DNA from 2 places in the Flavobacterium niveum genome. Region 1 is predicted to be linked to the other one. Evidence: riboswitches for the same ligand, from Rfam matches in the RefSeq annotation. Region 1 holds a riboswitch; the other holds the start of a gene.
What was found. A riboswitch is a leader RNA that binds a small molecule or an ion and turns the genes downstream of it on or off. The one in region 1 is predicted to bind S-adenosylmethionine.
Positions count from the first base shown of each region.

Region 2: it holds a riboswitch for S-adenosylmethionine, as region 1 does, so the genes downstream of both, ACZIX4_RS12630 (homocysteine S-methyltransferase family protein) here and ACZIX4_RS14760 (trans-sulfuration enzyme family protein) in region 1, are expected to answer to the same signal.

Region 1 covers NZ_JBUYSX010000005.1:377,529-386,163, reverse strand. Annotated here, with positions in the region: gene ACZIX4_RS14780 (NAD(P)H-dependent flavin oxidoreductase) at 1-837, opposite strand, end outside; gene ACZIX4_RS14775 (S8 family serine peptidase) at 855-2,462, opposite strand; gene ACZIX4_RS14770 (CAP domain-containing protein) at 2,502-3,074, opposite strand; gene ACZIX4_RS14765 (EamA/RhaT family transporter) at 3,253-4,116, shown strand; SAM riboswitch class I at 4,239-4,352, shown strand; gene ACZIX4_RS14760 (trans-sulfuration enzyme family protein) at 4,490-5,665, shown strand; gene ACZIX4_RS14755 (homoserine dehydrogenase) at 5,717-6,940, shown strand; gene ACZIX4_RS14750 (LURP-one-related/scramblase family protein) at 7,103-7,693, shown strand; gene tpiA (triose-phosphate isomerase) at 7,761-8,516, opposite strand; gene ACZIX4_RS14740 (TlpA family protein disulfide reductase) at 8,516-8,635, opposite strand, start outside.
Region 2 covers NZ_JBUYSX010000004.1:418,040-426,674, reverse strand. Annotated here, with positions in the region: gene ACZIX4_RS12660 (O-acetylhomoserine aminocarboxypropyltransferase/cysteine synthase family protein) at 1-769, shown strand, start outside; gene ACZIX4_RS12655 (alpha/beta fold hydrolase) at 1,237-2,217, shown strand; gene ACZIX4_RS12650 (OsmC family protein) at 2,818-3,252, shown strand; gene ACZIX4_RS12645 (hypothetical protein) at 3,636-4,160, shown strand; gene ACZIX4_RS12640 (hypothetical protein) at 4,208-4,627, shown strand; gene ACZIX4_RS12635 (DUF6602 domain-containing protein) at 4,783-5,748, opposite strand; SAM riboswitch class I at 5,952-6,057, shown strand; gene ACZIX4_RS12630 (homocysteine S-methyltransferase family protein) at 6,157-7,158, shown strand; gene ACZIX4_RS12625 (four helix bundle protein) at 7,186-7,545, shown strand; gene metH (methionine synthase) at 7,542-8,635, shown strand, end outside.

The DNA.
Region 1 (8,635 bases):
GCCTATTTCAAGTTCGCCTTCTTCCAGGTCACCCTCAAACATGCCTTTTTTGGCACGGGCACGGCCTAATAACGCTTTAAGGTCGTCCGGGGTACAGCCTTTCGCATACAGCGCCATAAGGTCGTTGTAGAATTTATTCTTTATCAGCCTTACAGGAGCCAGTTCTTTCAGGGTAAGGTGGGTATCGCCCTCCTGCATATTCACAATCAAATCCTTAAAGTTTTGGTGTGATGAAGCCTCGGGCGTAGCCACAAAACGGCTGCCTACCTGTACGCCATCGGCACCGAGTACCATAGCAGCCAGCATGCCCCTGCCTGTAGCAATACCCCCCGCAGCTATAAGCGGAATGCCCAGCTGCTCCTTAACCATAGGTATCAGGGTAAAGGTAGTGGTTTCCTCGCGTCCGTTGTGCCCACCGGCTTCAAAGCCTTCGGCAACTACGGCATCCACACCGGCTTCCTGTGCTTTCAGGGCAAATTTTACACTGCTTACCACATGCACCACAGCAATACCTTTTTCTTTAAGGAAAGCCGTCCAGGTCTTGGGGTTACCGGCGCTGGTGAATACAATTTTCACACCTTCCTCTACAATGATGTTCATTATCTCATCAATGTTAGGGTACAGCATGGGTACGTTTACCCCAAAAGGCTTATCGGTTGCGACCTTGCATTTCCTGATATGCTCGCGAAGCACTTCGGGGTACATAGACCCTGCGCCTATGATGCCCAGGCCACCGGCATTACTCACGGCACTGGCCAGTTTGTATCCGCTGGCCCATATCATCCCGGCCTGGATAATGGGATATTTAATGTTAAACAGTTGGGTTATTTTATTCATGGGTTTGGGTTATAGTATCAGTTTTTAACCAGCTTGCCAATGCTGTTGCCAGTGGAATTTTCTACGCGGTAATTATATATACCCGAAGATAATTGGCTTATGTCCACCTGGTTTTTAGCAGTGGTCAGTTGTGTTTTCAGCACTACCTGCCCCAGGTTGTTGTATAATACAAACGGGCCCGTTTCATTTTCGGGGAGGCTTATGTTTACTACATCATTTGCCGGATTTGGGTATACAGTTATACCGTCTTTGTCTGCCTTAGGTACGTCAAGCGTGCTTTGGTACGCTGCCCAAAAATCAGGGATACCGTAACCGTAATAGGCATCAGGATTTGTATATCTGTCGGCAGATTGCTTTATAAGTTGTAGCAATTCAGCATTGGTAAGGTCGGGCAAAGCCTGCCACAAACAAGCCACAAGCCCTGCTGTAATGGGACTGGAAAACGAGGTACCGTTACCCGTGTAAATGTTGCCATCGGTAGCGGCGTAAGCACTGCCCAGGCCCATAGCCATAACATCGGGTTTTATGCGGTTGTCGGCACTTGGCCCCGTCGAGCTGAAATATGCATACTGCTCACCACTATCCACAGCGCCTACGGTAAGCACGTTTACAGCATCAGCCGGTACGCCTATGTGGGGGTTTGATCCAAAGCCTGTATTGCCCGCCGAAACCACTATAAACATGCCTCGGCTAAAGGCAATATCTGCCCCACGTGAAATGAAAGCTGTTTGCCCGTCCATTTCATCATAGCTATAACTATAAGCGGCATTTTCGTAAGTAAAATATCCCAGAGAAGTATTGATAACATCCACACCAAGGCTGTCGGCTTCTTCTGCGGCTTCTACCCAAAACGATTCTTCTACAGGGTTTTCGTATGTCATGCTTTCGGTTACAAAAAGGTAGTAAAACGCATCAGGAGCTGTGCCCACCAGATGATTATCAACATAACCGCCCATAGTACTCAGTACCAGTGTTCCGTGCGTGCCGCCGGTATATACATTATCTGAATTTTCAACAAAATTATGCCCGCCCAGTACCAGGTTGTTATCATACAAATGCTGCATAACAGGCGATGTATCGGTATTAGGAAAGCCTGCATCGAGCACCGCAATGGTCATGCCTGTACCGGTAAAATTGGCCTGGTGCAGCAGGTGGCCGTTCAGCATTTGTATCTGCGCAGCCGCCGAACCGTAGTTGTATTCCGTTTGTACTTCGAGTTGTTTATTGGTGGTTTTGACGTTGGTTTTCGTCTTTGCCGGTTTGCTGTTCAGGCTGTCGTCTGCAAAATCTATTGATACTACATAGGCCAACGAAGTAAGCGCCGAAATATCTGCTATACTACCCCGGATGTGCAATGCATTTAGCCACTTGCTTTTTGCCATAACGGTAATGCCGGCTGCAGTTGTAATACCGTCTATGTATTCGGGGTGTATGGGTACGTCTTTTTCGTCCAAAGCTATGCCCTGTGCGGTACGCCTGTCCAGTGCTTTTTGCGACAGCATTTCCAGCGGGTTTGCCAGATAATAGTCGGCATCGGGCTTATCAGTAAAGTATACCCAGGCATCTTGCTGGGCATGCAGGGCCAAAGCAAAAAGGAAACATAACAGTATGTAAAGCTTTTTCATAGCAAATCAGGTCAATATTCAGCAAATCTACGAGAAACGTTAGTATTCATCAATATCTTCTCCAAACCAAACAAGAGCAACCCCTTTATACATACCAATACCAATAGCTTGCCAAGGATGATTAGCCCATTCACCTTCATTAATAATTACAGCATTATGCCCAGGGCTATTTTTCCAATTTTCCAGTGCTTCTTCAGCACCCATTGTTTTATTTCTGCCGCTTGAAGAATATGCTGTAGCTATTTCATAACCATTATCTGTATAAGACGTGAGTTCACTGGGTTTATTCCATAAGCAGGCTGCGTTTGCATGGTCTTCTGTATAACAACAAGATGTCCAGTCTCCTTTATCAGACCAACTATGCAGGTTACAATTACCGACATCAGGTTTGTTATCAACTAAATCCTTAGCGTGTGTTTGCGCAACAAAATTCAATGAGTTAGATATAGGAATTGGAGGCAATCCTTTCTCATGGCGATATTGCATTATCAATCCATATAATTTGGCTTCAGAATTAGTGCTTTCGCCAGAGCTTACCGAATCATCATCTTCTAATACAAGCGAGCAGGCCAAACAGCTAAATAATAATAAAAAAGATATAATTTTTTTCATAATGTGGGGGAATTAAATAAACATACATTTTACCAAATGTAAACAATATGCTGTAAAGCGCTATACTAAAAATTCAAAAAAAGGTTCGCTAACTCAATTAGTTAAACCCTTTATGAAAAAACAAAAACGATTACAAATGTTATGCATTCTTAGATTATTTTTGTGGAAATTTTTATAAATGTTATTTTTATTGTTAAGCATACTATGCAGCGTATCGGTGGGGATAATCTTTAAAATTGCGGGCAGGAAAGCACGCCGCAGTACCCAGCTGATATTGTGTAATTATGTAGTGGCACTGCTGCTGTGCTACCTTTTTTTTAAGCCGGAGGCTGACGTATCTTACATGGGGCAACACTGGCCGGTTTATGTACCGCTTATGGTTTTGCTGCCCTCTATATTCCTCTTTTTGGCAGCATCTGTAAAGCATGTGGGCATTGTAAAAACCGATGCCGCCCAAAGGTTGTCTTTGTTTATTCCCATACTGGCTGCATGGCTTATTTTCCATGAGGCATTTAACACCTGGAAAATACTGGGGCTTGTAGTGGGTTTCCCCGCACTAATGCTTATACTGAGTAAGAAGGAAGAAACCGGGAATACAGGCCGGGAATGGATATTCCCTACGGTTGTATTGCTGGGCTTCGGGGTGGTAGATACGCTGTTTAAACAGGTGGCACTGCTGGAAAAACCGGGCTACACCACATCGCTATTTATGATATTTACAGGGGCACTTGTGGTTACCCTCCTCATCACAATTTACGAAGCTATTTTCTTAAAGAGGAATATAGAGCCTATCAACTTTGCATTTGGGCTTTTGGTGGGTATTTTTAATTTTGGCAACATCCTTTTTTACCTGAAAGCACATCAGGCTTTTGCCGAAAACCCGTCGACGGTTTTTGCTGCCATGAACATGGGGGTTATTGTCTTGGGCAGCCTTGCAGGTGTTTTTTTATTTAAGGAAAAACTTACAACTAAAAATTACATCGGGATATTCTTAGCACTGGTGGCGATTGTTTTGATTACGCTTTCGCAAATTTCCACATAACACAACTTTCTTAAAACCAATAAGTTAAAACAAAAAAACCAAGCGGGTTGAAATTTTTTCACGAAAATATTTGGAAAATAAAAAACTCCTCCCTTACCTTTGCAGCAAGTTCTTCAAAATTATTCTTATCCAGAAAGACCGAGGGAATTGACCCGATGACGTCTTGGCAACCTGTCCTGCATTTGTGCTGATAAGGTGCCACATTCAACCACGCCTATGGCGGGGAAAGATAAGTAAGAAACAGCAAATATATAATTTACCATATATGCCTTTCTGACTTGTCGGGAAGGCTTTTTTATTTTATGCCTTTTCGATACCTGGCTTTGAATAGTTTTTGAGAAACGAAATGTTTAACAAAAATTAATTCGAAAAGATGAAAGAACAAACTGCAATCCTGAACAACCTGCCTATCGACCCGCTAACCGGAAGTATTTCGGTGCCTATTTACCAAACTTCAACATTTGTACAGGATGCACCGGGTGTTCACAAAGGCTTTGATTATGCACGCAGCAACAACCCTACCCGCAAGGTACTGGAAGATACTATAGCCCAGCTTGAAAACGGTACTAACGGTTACGCTTTTGCCAGCGGCCTTGCAGCGATAGACGCCGTTATAAAACTACTTAGCGCCGGTGATGAGGTTATTGCAGTAGACGATATTTACGGTGGTGCCTTCAGGTTGTTTACCCATGTGTACCAAAAATTCGGCATCAGCATTAAGTACGTAGATACTACCAATGCACAAAACGTAGCCGATGCCGTAACCGACAAAACCAAACTGATCTGGATAGAGTCGCCTACAAACCCTACACTGAAAATTTCTGATATTGAAGCCATTGGCAAGATTGCCAAGGCAAATAACATACTGCTTTGCGTAGACAATACTTTTGCTTCGCCAATAGCGCAAAAGCCGCTTAACCTTGGTGCCGACATCGTGGTACACAGTGCTACAAAATACCTTTCGGGCCATAGTGACCTTATTGCCGGCCTTGTGGTTACAGCCACCCAGGAACTTGGCGACAAAATAAAATTCATCCAGAATGCTTCGGGTGCCATCCTTGGGCCGTTTGACAGCTGGTTGGTTATCCGCGGTATAGAAACCCTTAGCCTGCGCATTAAGGCACATGCCGAAAATGCACAAAAAGTGGCTGAATACCTTCTTGAAGAAAAACTGGTTAAAAACGTATACTATCCGGGCCTTACTACGCACCACAACCACGAAATTGCCAAAAAGCAACAGAAGTACTTTGGCGGTGTGGTAACGTTTGACCTGGTGATAGACGACAAAGAACTGGCCAGCAAAATAGTAAGCAGCACCAAGTTGTTTAAACTTGCCGAAAGCCTTGGCGGGGTGAAAAGCCTGCTGTGTTTACCGTGTGAAATGACCCACAAGTCTATCCCGGCAGAAAAGCGTTACCAGGCAGGTGTTACCGACAGCCTTATACGCCTTAGCGTAGGCCTTGAAGATGCAGACGACCTTATCGAAGACCTGAAACAGGCTTTTGCAGTGGCAATAAGCGTTCAGGAAAATGCATCGGCAACCGTATAATTAAAAAGAAGAAAAATCACCTCAGGATAGGGAAAAATGGCTAGAAAACAATTGAATATAGGCTTATTTGGGTTTGGTGTAGTAGGGCATGGCCTGTATGAAGTACTGCAAAAAACTCCGGGCCTTCAGGCAACAATCAAGAACATTTGCGTAAAAGACAAGAACAAGCAGCGTGAAATAGGCCCGGAAAATTTTACGTACGATAAAAACGACATCCTTAACGACGACAGCATTAATGTTGTGGTAGAGCTTATAGACGATGCCGATGCTGCGTACGAAATTGTAACGGCTGCACTGAAAAAAGGCAAGGCTGTGGTAAGCGCCAACAAAAAAATGGTGGCCGAACACTTTGCCGAACTGCTGCAACTGCAACGCGAGTACAATGTACCGTTGCTATATGAAGCGGCTGCTTGTGCCAGTATGCCTATCATCCGTAACCTGGAGGAGTACTACGATAACGACCTGCTTGATTCTATAGAAGGCATTGTAAACGGCAGTACAAACTATATACTTACCAAGACCTTTTCCGAAAACCTTAGCTATGCGGATGCGCTGAAGCAGGCTCAGGATTTGGGCTTTGCCGAAAGTAACCCGATACTGGATACCGGCGGTTTTGATGCTAAATACAAGCTACAGATATTACTGGCGCACTCGTTTGGCTACATAGCTACCCCTGATGAGATATTCAACCTGGGCATAGACAATATAGGCGAACTTGAACTGAAGTACGCCAAAGAAAAAGGCTTTAAGATAAAACTGGTAGCACAGGCTTTTAAAGGTGCAGACAATACCATTTCGGCATTTGTGACGCCTAAGTTTGTAACCCCGGAAGACCGTCTGTATAACGTAGACGATGTGTTTAACGGTGTGCTTACCAAAACGTACTTTGCCGATACACATTTCTTCGTAGGCCGTGGTGCGGGTGCTTACCCTACAGCATCGGCTGTATTGTCTGATATTTCGGCACTGAGCTATGACTACCGCTACGAATATAAAAAGATACTGCGCCAGGAAAACCTGAGCCTAAGCAACGATGCCGAGCTTAAGGTACTATTGCGTCACCTTAAAGACGATGCGGAAGCCCTGAAACTGAAATTTAATACTGTAGAGGAAGCCTACCTTAATAACAGCGCGGGCTACATTACAGGAGATATTACGCTGAGCAACCTTAAACAACTGCAACAGCAATACGGCAGCGATGTTTCGTTTATCCTTATCAATGTGGTTAAGGAAACGAAGAACGCCTCCACAGCGCAGGTAGCCGTGCCTGCATAACAAACAAAGGATTTTCTTTCAACTATTTTCCAATTACCGGAAGCCTCCCTACTCCACTGGGGAGGTTTCTTTTTTTAACAAAAAGCGGTTTGTATTGAACTTTTGAATATATTAGCGCTGCTAATTTTTAAAACATTCACAAATTCATTTAACCGACCTTTTATGGAATCAAACTTTTTTAGTGGCAACACTTACTTTATTGATGAAAAAGTAAACATGTTCAAATTTGAAAATGCGTACCGCGTATACGATGGCGATGGCCAGCAGCTGGGTAACATCAACCAGAAACTTACCGGTGGGCAAAAAGCTCTAAGGCTTATACTGAACAAAAAAATGCTGCCTTTCCTTCTTGAAATCCGTGATGCACAAGGCCAGCTACAGGCTACTATTTCGCGCGGGTGGACATTCTTTATGTCTAAAATTACCATAGCTGATGCAAACGGTACACCTGTGGGCCAGATAAAACAAAAATTCACGCTGCTTAAACCTGCTTTCAACATTACCGATATGGCAGGCATACCACTGGGCTATATTAAAGGCGACTTTGTGGCCTGGGACTTTAAAATTACCGATGCCAAAAACCAGCCTATAGGTGTAGTAAACAAAAAGTGGGCAGGTGCATTAAAAGAGCTTTTCACCACTGCTGATAAATACCACGTGCACATAAGCGGTGCGCTTGAAGATACAAAAACACGTATCGCGATTATTTCTGCTGCGGTAACCATAGATATGGTACTTAAAGAAAATAAGTAATCATTACTTTATACAACAACAAAGGCGGCCCGAAAGAGCCGCCTTGTTTATTTTTATGGTAAAGATATTATTCTATACCTTTAAGGATTCCAAGGAAATCATCCGCTTTAAGCGATGCACCGCCTATAAGGCCGCCATCTACATCGGGCTTACCGAAAATTTCAGCTGCATTATCAGGCTTCACGCTACCACCGTAAAGGATAGAAGTAGCTTCAGCTATTGCAGGGCTTACTGCTTCTGCAATTAGGTTACGGATAAACGCGTGCATTTCCTGAGCCTGCTCCGGTGAAGCCGTAAGGCCTGTGCCGATAGCCCAAACCGGCTCATAAGCAAGTACTACGTTTGCCCAGTTTTCCTGCGCAATGTGGAAAATACCTTCGCGAAGCTGGCTTTCTACCACCGCAAAGTGGTTTTCGCTTTGCCTGTCGGCAAGTTCTTCGCCAAAGCAGAATATAATTGTAAGGCCATGTGCAAGGGCTGTATCTACTTTTTTGGCAAGGATTTCATTGGTCTCGCCAAAATAAGCACGCCTTTCAGAGTGGCCAAGGATTACAGTATTAATGTGTGCGCTTTTAAGCATACCTACCGATACTTCACCTGTATAAGCGCCGCTTTCGGCCTGGTGCATGTTTTGTGCAGCAACAATAATACCGGTACCGTTAGTTTTGGCTACAGCAGTAGTAAGGTTGATAAAACTTGGTGCTACTACCAGTTTAGCAGTAGTAGTTTCAGGCTTTTTAGCTATTAGTTCATCAAGCAGGGCTACGGTCTGGTCAATGTCGTTATTCATTTTCCAGTTACCTGCAACGATCTTCTTTCTCATTATTGTATTGATTTTAGTGTACTGATAAGTTTCTCATCGTCGGCTTCAATAGCACGGAACAGCGCTATCTTACCGTTTTTGTCTATCACCATATAGCGCGGAATCCAGTCCAGCTTAAT
Region 2 (8,635 bases), on a different contig from region 1:
TAAGGTGCCGTTTATTGTAGACAATACCGTACCTACCCCCTACCTGCTGAACCCTATAGCACACGGGGCCGACATTGTTATCCATTCACTTACAAAATACATCACCGGAAACGGCACATCACTGGGCGGCGCCATTGTAGATGCGGGTAAGTTTGACTGGAGCAGTGGCAAGTTCCCGGAGTTTACAGAGCCTTCTGCAGGTTACCACGGGCTGGTATACCACGAAGCACTGGGCCCGGCAGCATTTATAGCCAAAGTACGTATTGAGGGGTTAAGGGATTTCGGGGCAGCACTAAGCCCGTTTAACGCGTTCCAGACCATACAGGGGCTTGAAACACTACAGGTACGTATAGAGAAACACAGCAAAAATGCACTGGCACTGGCCAAATGGCTGCAAACCCGCAGCGAAGTGGCGTGGGTGAACTACCCCGGCCTGGAAGACAGCAAGTACAATACATTGGCACAACAATACCTGCCGGAAGGCCAAAGCGGGTTGGTAACCTTCGGGCTGAAAGGCGGCTACGAAGCTGCCAAAAAAGTAGCCGATGAAACCAAGCTTTTCTCGCTACTGGCGAACATAGGCGATACCAAGTCGCTCATCATCCACCCGGCAAGCACCACGCACCAGCAGCTAAGCCCTGAGCAACAGGAAACTACCGGTGTTACACCCGACTTAATCCGACTTTCGGTAGGACTTGAGGATATTGAAGACCTGAAAGCCGATTTGCAAGCGGTGCTTGAGAAGATAGGCGCCCCGGTGAATGTGTAAGAAGAATAACGCAGAGATACACAGAGCAAGCACAGAGGTGCACAGAGTTAAAAAAATAAGCACTCTATTGCTCGCTTCTTCTCCGTGAATCTCCATACCTCTGTGTATCTCCGTGTAATAACTTCAAAAAGAAAAAATACTTCATAAATGTTTGTTACTGGTTTGTGGTAAAACCTCCCCCGCCTGTGCTCCTTATGGCGGGGTGGTTTTATATCAAAAACAACATCTGTGATAATAATATAACCACCCCGCCCTACGGGCACCCCTCCAAAGGAGGGGAATAGCTGCAAAGAACAGCAGAGTGGCATTCCCCTACTTTGGAGGGGTGGCTGAAAGCCGGGGTGGTTTTAAAAACCTGATAAAACACCTACAAGGTCTTAAAGACCTTGCAGGAGCCACACACAGCTCCTGACCTGCAAGGTTTGGAAACCTTGTAGGTCTTAAAATTCCCTTTAAAAAAAGAAAAAATGCCCGAGCTTAAAAACATAATTATCACCGAATGGCAACTGGTTAACGGCATCAGCCTGCAACTGGTAGCGCTGAGTTACCAAACCTTCGGGCCAAAAATAGGCACTGCACCCGTTATTGTGGTGAACCATGCCCTTACCGGAAACAGCAATGTTACCGGGCTTAACGGCTGGTGGAATGACCTTATAGGCCCCGCCCGCCCCATAGATACGCGCCACTACACGGTTATTGCCTTTAACATCCCCGGGAACGGGTACGACGGCATGCCGCAAAACCTGATTCACGATTATAAGAACATCAGCGCCCATGATATTGCCGCATTGTTTTGGCATGGGTTGAGCGAAATCGGCGTGCATTACCTGTACGCGCTCATTGGCGGAAGCCTGGGTGGCGGCATTGCCTGGCACATGGCGGCACAGAAACCGGGTGCTATAGCGCACCTTATCCCCGTGGCAACGGACTGGAAGGCGACGGATTGGGTGATAGCCAACACGCTGATACAGGACAGGATTTTAAACAACTCCAGCAACCCCATAGCCGATGCGCGCCTGCATGCCATGCTGCTGTACCGTACGCCGCAAAGCCTGCAACAGCGCTTTAACCGCGAGCATCTGCAAAGCACTTTTGAGATAGAGCTTTGGCTGGAACGCCACGGTAAAAAGCTGGAAAACCGTTTCACCCTGCCGTCGTACAAGCTGATGAACCACCTGCTGCGTACGGTAGACATAACCCAGGGTGGCAACTTTTTGGCTGTAGCCAAAAAAATAAAAGCCAGGGTGCACCTTGTAGCGGTAGACACCGACCTGCTGTTTACGCATGACGAAGCCCAGCTTACCTATGTATCGCTTAAAGCAGCAGGCGTTAAGGTGAGTTACCACGAAATACGGTCGGTACACGGGCACGATGCTTTCCTTATAGAATATGCGCAGCTGGCCAAAATACTGAAACCGGTGTTTGTGCAGGAGAGGGAATTAGTATAAGCTTCAAGGCATAAGGGATAAGGCAAAAGCCGATAGCCCACAGACTTATGCCTTTTGCCTTATCCCTCTTGCCTTTTTTAACACCAACAAATATTCACACTTATACTGATTTACAAATAAAATTCAAAACAAAAATGTTAAAGTTTAAAAAATAATTTTGTAAATTGAAAAATAGTTTAGATATTTGAAAATATAAAAATCAGGGTAAAAAGTTTATGAAACATACCATTTGCAATATTTCGGTTCAGGTGATGTGGAAACAATCCACTCTCAGGGGCTTTTTGTATACGGTTTAAATTTCATAACCATAAATAATACAAAGCCCCTGTACAATAAATACAGGGGCTTTTTTGTTAAGGATAATAAGACAATACTATAAAGAGATATGAACACGACAGTCAAACATATTAATTGCATGCAGCAGCTCATTTGCTCCCCATCGTGGCAGATGCAGGCGAAATATATGCAGTTACCAGAGGATTGGCCGTCGGTATAAACTTAGTTTATAATTCAGGTGCAAAGGCTCTTTTGGTAACATATTTCCGAAAGAGCCTTTTGTTTTTAACAGTAAATCCGGTTATCCATTTTAAATATAAGCCTATGAAAACTCAATCTGTAAACGTACTGGGCTACACCGGCCAAAACAGCCAGTTTGTAGTAAAAACATCTAATACCGACCTGCGTATAAGCCAAAGCGCTACGCAGTATGTACCGCAAACCCCAAACCCGTATGAGTATATACTGGCGGGCTTTGCAGGCTGCATCAACGCACTGGGCCAGACAGTTGCCAAGGAACTGGGTATTGTACTGAAGTCGTTACAGGTAGAAATTACAGGCAGCATGAGCGCCCTGCCCTCAGAGCGCCCCGGCTTCGACAAGATAGAGATAACCCTTAGGCCGGCTGCTGCGGCACCCCTTGCCACCCTGCAACGCTGGATGGACGAAGTACAGTTCCGCAGCCCGGTTTATGATACCCTGGTAAGCAACACCCCGGTAAGCCTTAACCTGTTTAAGGAATACACAGCGGTGAATTAACGTATATAAACTGCGGTTCTTCCATGTCGACCGGAACGCAGTGGAGCGGAGACATCTCGTATGACACAGAAATTTGAAAAGCAAGAGATTTCTCCATTACGCTTCGCTTCAGTCGAAATGGAAGAGAAAGCAGTTACGACTCATAAGTTTGTTTTAAGTTGTTTTTTGTTTGTTTGTTTGAGACCTGCCTTTGGGTCGGCACCAAAGGCAGTTTCTTTTTTAAGTGAACATAAAACTTTGCGGCTTAGCGTCTTTGCGAGGGATTTTTACCACAAGGAACACTAAGTTTTTTCACAGGGTTCACAAAGCAATGATGATTACCCAAAATACTATTAAAGAACACAAAGGCTTTCCTTCGGAAAGAAAAAATACACACTTATACTATGCCAAATACAATAAACATAGTGCTCTTCGGTATCGGAAACGCCGGGAGCGCCCTCATAAATAAAGTATTAAAAGGACGCGAGGATATTACCACACCCGCGCCCGATATCCGTTTTCCGGTGATTACTAACAGCAGTGTGGCCTTTTTTGAGAAAGACGCCGACGGCTATGCATGGGAAGCCAACTTTATACGTTTTGCCATTCCGTTTAAGATAGACGATGTGGTAGAGTATGTATTGGAGCACGACCTGCATAACGTAATTTTTGTAGATGCCACGCCAAGTGCCGAACTGCCTGCCGAGTACCCTACGCTGGTACGCACGGGCTTCAGCATTGTATCGATTAACGAAACGGTGCAGTACCTGCCTGAGAATTTCGAAAAGGGCATTAAGTTCCTTACCGAAACCCGCGGGTTGGGCTACCGTTTTATACCATCGGTACCGGGCGATGCCACTGCCGCAGGCGATGCGCTGTATGATGCCGTACTGCAAATTGCCGGAAAAACTAAGGAAGCAGCCGCATAGGCTGCTTTTCTGTTTTATATCTTTACCATACCAAACACTAACCCTCTATGCGTATACTATTTGCTGCACTACTGTTACTAACCTGCGCAGGGTGCGGTATGGGCAAATTGCTCCCCATAAACAAGGCATGCTATACCCGCGAAGAAATAGTACAACTATACCTGCAGGAAGCTAAGCGTATAGAAAAAGGCTACCCGTTTACACAAGATGAGGAGGTGTTTATCATTAAACTTAACAACATTACCCTTACGCACTTCAGGCCGGAAAACGCAACCGAAAAGAAGGCTTTAGGTAATTTCTTCAGTGCATTCCGCACTATTGAACACAAGCTTTTTGAGAAATATAATTTCGAATATATTTACCCCAGTTATGGTTCGCCATCGTATTCTAAGGAACTGGATTTAATGCTGAACCTGCCCGTACAACCCAGGGGAGAAAAAGACATTATTGTTATCTGTAAAGAATAGGGAGAATAATCAATCATATCATCAGGCACCTGCAACATACGAACTGGCAGTTGAGGAAGCAAAAACAGCTTAGGGCTGGTTTTGGAATTTATTACCCCTACTAAACACATAATGCTGAAAATTATACAGAAAAACTTTATTCAAATAGTAAAGATTTAAATATCTCTCTTTTCAATTCTGTCATAAATCTGCCCGAAATTCATTTTATCCTTAACTGAAGGTATTCCTTCTAAATAATTAATTAAATCAATAAAAAATCTTGTAAAGCTATTATGAGACCACATTAATTGCACTGCTATATTATCCTTAATTATACATGGAGCATACATTTTTGTAACAGAAAGTGTATTTTCCGAAGTTACATGCAAAGACGCACCTACAAATTGCTCAGTTATTTGTAGATTACCTAATTTATCAACATATATATTCAAGTCATCCAAAGGTTTACATAAAGCGCTGTCTAGGTTTTTTTTGTCATTATCATCAGAATTAAATAAATTAATTTGCCCTGAAGCATCTTCATCCACACTATTCCTTAAAACCAAACTACTTTTGTATCCTACAACTCCCGTTGCTTTGACAAACTCCTCTAAAATTATAGTATTATTTTGTAAGTCATTACCAATTTCTGCAAAAATTGAATAGCAACTAAAACTCTCAGGAAGATATCCATAAAACTCATTAAGCTCTTGTAATTTTTCTATTGAACTTATAATGCTTTTTTTGGTAAAAGAAGCTTTGACCTCAATAACCGCTTTAACATATTTTGCTGGAATTGCTTTTTTTGATCCATTTGGAGAATTATCACTATTATCTTCCAACCAAAGCACTGGAGCTTCTAACTGGTTATAAATTATAATATCGAAATGCCTTAACATATACGAACCCACAACAATATCTGGTATGATATAACCCGATGTAACACCATATTTTTTGGGTAAAAAACTTCCTAACCATTCACGTATTTTAGCCTCAAGCGCTACACCATGAGATGTTCGAACAGGATTATTTACATTCAATTTCTTTAAACGATCATATTCATTTAAAATTCCTGTTCTATTTTCCCAAAACTGACGCCAACCAAATGTTCCAAAACATTTTTCATTAATATCTTTTTTCATATGTTCCAATTTTAAAAATATAAGCCCTAAGACACATTCTATTACAAACCTGACAATATCTTAATTACATCTTAAAGACTAAAACGATTGTTTTAATCTTTTTATAAATTTAACAAAAACATGCAAACTAACATCCAAAACTAATATTTGCTTTCTACAAATCTATATATTACTTTTGCAGTGTTCTTTAACACAATTGCAACATGTTATCACGAAAGGTGGAGGGATTAGACCCGATGAAACCTTAGCAACCCTTTCCCTGTAAAGAAGGTGCTACATTCTACCAAGTAAAACGCGGATAGATAACAGAAACGGAATTTACCCTCCCTTCTACCCCACCTGATGACATAATTTTTAGAAACAAATTTTAAGTGCCAATGGCAACTTGAAACTTTAAACCTGAAACTAATGTTACCTATACACGACGCGCTGGCTAAACGCATTTTGATACTTGACGGAGCCATGGGAACCATGCTGCAGCGCCATAGTTTTACCGAGGAAGATTTTCGCGGCGAACGCTTTAAGGATTTCCCGCACCCGCTTAAGGGCAATAACGACCTGCTGACCCTCACCCAGCCCGAGGCCATTAAAGACGTGCACCGCCAGTACTTTGCTGCCGGAGCCGACATTGTGGAAACCAATACCTTTAGTGGCACCACCATAGGCATGGCCGATTACCACATGGAAGACCTTGTGTATGAGCTGAACTATGAGTCGGCACGCCTCGCGAGGGAAGTTGCCGATGAATTTACCGCTGCCAACCCCGACAGGCCACGTTTTGTAGCCGGTTCTATAGGTCCTACCAACCGTACCGCCAGCATGAGTCCCGATGTGAACGACCCGGGCTACCGCGCCGTAACCTTTGACGACCTTCGCATCGCCTACAAAGAGCAGGTAAAGGCGTTGATTGATGGCGGCTCAGACATACTTTTGGTGGAAACCATTTTTGATACGCTTAACGCAAAGGCAGCGCTTTTTGCCATAGAGGAAGTTAAGGATGAACTGGGCCTTGACATTCCCATTATGGTGAGCGGAACTATTACTGATGCTTCGGGGCGTACCCTGAGCGGACAAACGGTAGAAGCATTCCTGATTTCGATTTCGCATATACCGTTATTAAGTGTTGGGTTTAACTGCGCTTTGGGCGCCGACCAGCTGAAACCTTACCTGAAACGTTTGGCGCACAATACACAGTTCAGCGTTTCGGCACACCCGAATGCCGGATTGCCAAACGCCTTTGGGCAATACGACCAGACTCCCGAAGAAATGCAGGTACTCATCAGGGAATACCTTGACGACAACCTTATTAATATAATTGGCGGCTGTTGTGGCACCACGCCGGATCACATCCGTTTGATTGCTGAAGTAGCGTCTGAATATGAACCCAGAAAGTTGTTGGTTGTTGGTTGATAGTTGTTGGACAGAACGTGAACTTATATGGTATATACGAACTTAGATGTTTGGGTTGAGGCAAGAAAACTGACCAATGTCCTTTACACAATAACAAAACAATTTCCGAAGGAAGAAATATACGGGCTAACAAACCAAATGAGGAGGTGTGCTGTATCAGTACCTTCAAATATAGCTGAAGGATGTGGTAGGCAAACCACCAAAGAAACGATACATTTCCTCCATATTGCCAGAGGATCTTTATTTGAACTTGAAACACAATGTTATTTGGCTTTAGACCAAAAATATTTAAATGAAAAAGAATTTGAAGAGCTTATTGGATTAATTCAATCATGCAAAAGGCTTTTAAATGGTTTTATTAATTATTACAAGAAGATGCAGGCATGAGTGAAGTTACCAATAACCAACAACCAACAACCAACAACCGTTATTTACGCTTGTCTGGTTTAGAACCCCTTATCGTTACCCCCGAAAGTAACTTTATAAACGTGGGCGAACGTACTAATGTTACGGGTTCGCGTAAATTCCTACGTTTAATCAAAGAAGAAAAATACGAAGAAGCACTCGATATTGCCCGTGCGCAGGTTGAAGGCGGCGCGCAGATTATCGACGTGAATATGGACGAGGGAATGCTGGATGGCGTGTATGCCATGACCAAGTTCCTGAATCTGATAGCCAGTGAGCCGGACATAGCCCGTGTACCGCTGATGATAGACAGCTCTAAATGGGAAATCATTGAGGCAGGGCTTAAAGTGGCACAGGGCAAGAGCGTGGTGAACTCCATCAGCCTTAAAGAGGGTGAGGAATTGTTTATAGACCACGCTAAAAAGATAAAACGCTACGGTGCGGCGGCCATTATCATGGCATTTGATGAAACCGGCCAGGCCGACACCTACGAACGTCGTATAGAAATTTGCAAGCGCAGTTACGATATATTGGTCGACAAAGTGGGCTTCCCGCCGGAAGACATTATTTTCGACCCGAATATTTTCCCCGTAGCTACGGGTATGGAAGAACACCGCCGCAATGCGATTGACTTCTTTCTGGCTACCAAATGGATACGTACCAACCTTCCACACGCCCACGTAAGCGGCGGGGTGAGTAACGTATCGTTCTCCTTTAGGGGTAACGACAGGGTTCGCGAGGCCATGCACTCGGCATTCCTGTACCACGCCATACAGCACGGTATGGACATGGGTATTGTAAACCCCGAGATGATTGAGGTATACGACAACGTAGATAAAGACCTCATGGAGCATGTAGAAGACGTGCTTTTGGATCGTCGCGATGATGCTACCGAACGCCTTTTGGCTTTCGCCGAAAATGTAAAGGGCGATGTAAAAACTACCGAAAAACAGGCACAGGAATGGCGCGCGCTGCCGGTACAGGAGCGACTTACCCACGCGTTGGTTAAGGGTATCGATGAGTTTATTGAAACCGATGTGGAAGAAGCACGCCTTGCTGCCGCCAAACCAAT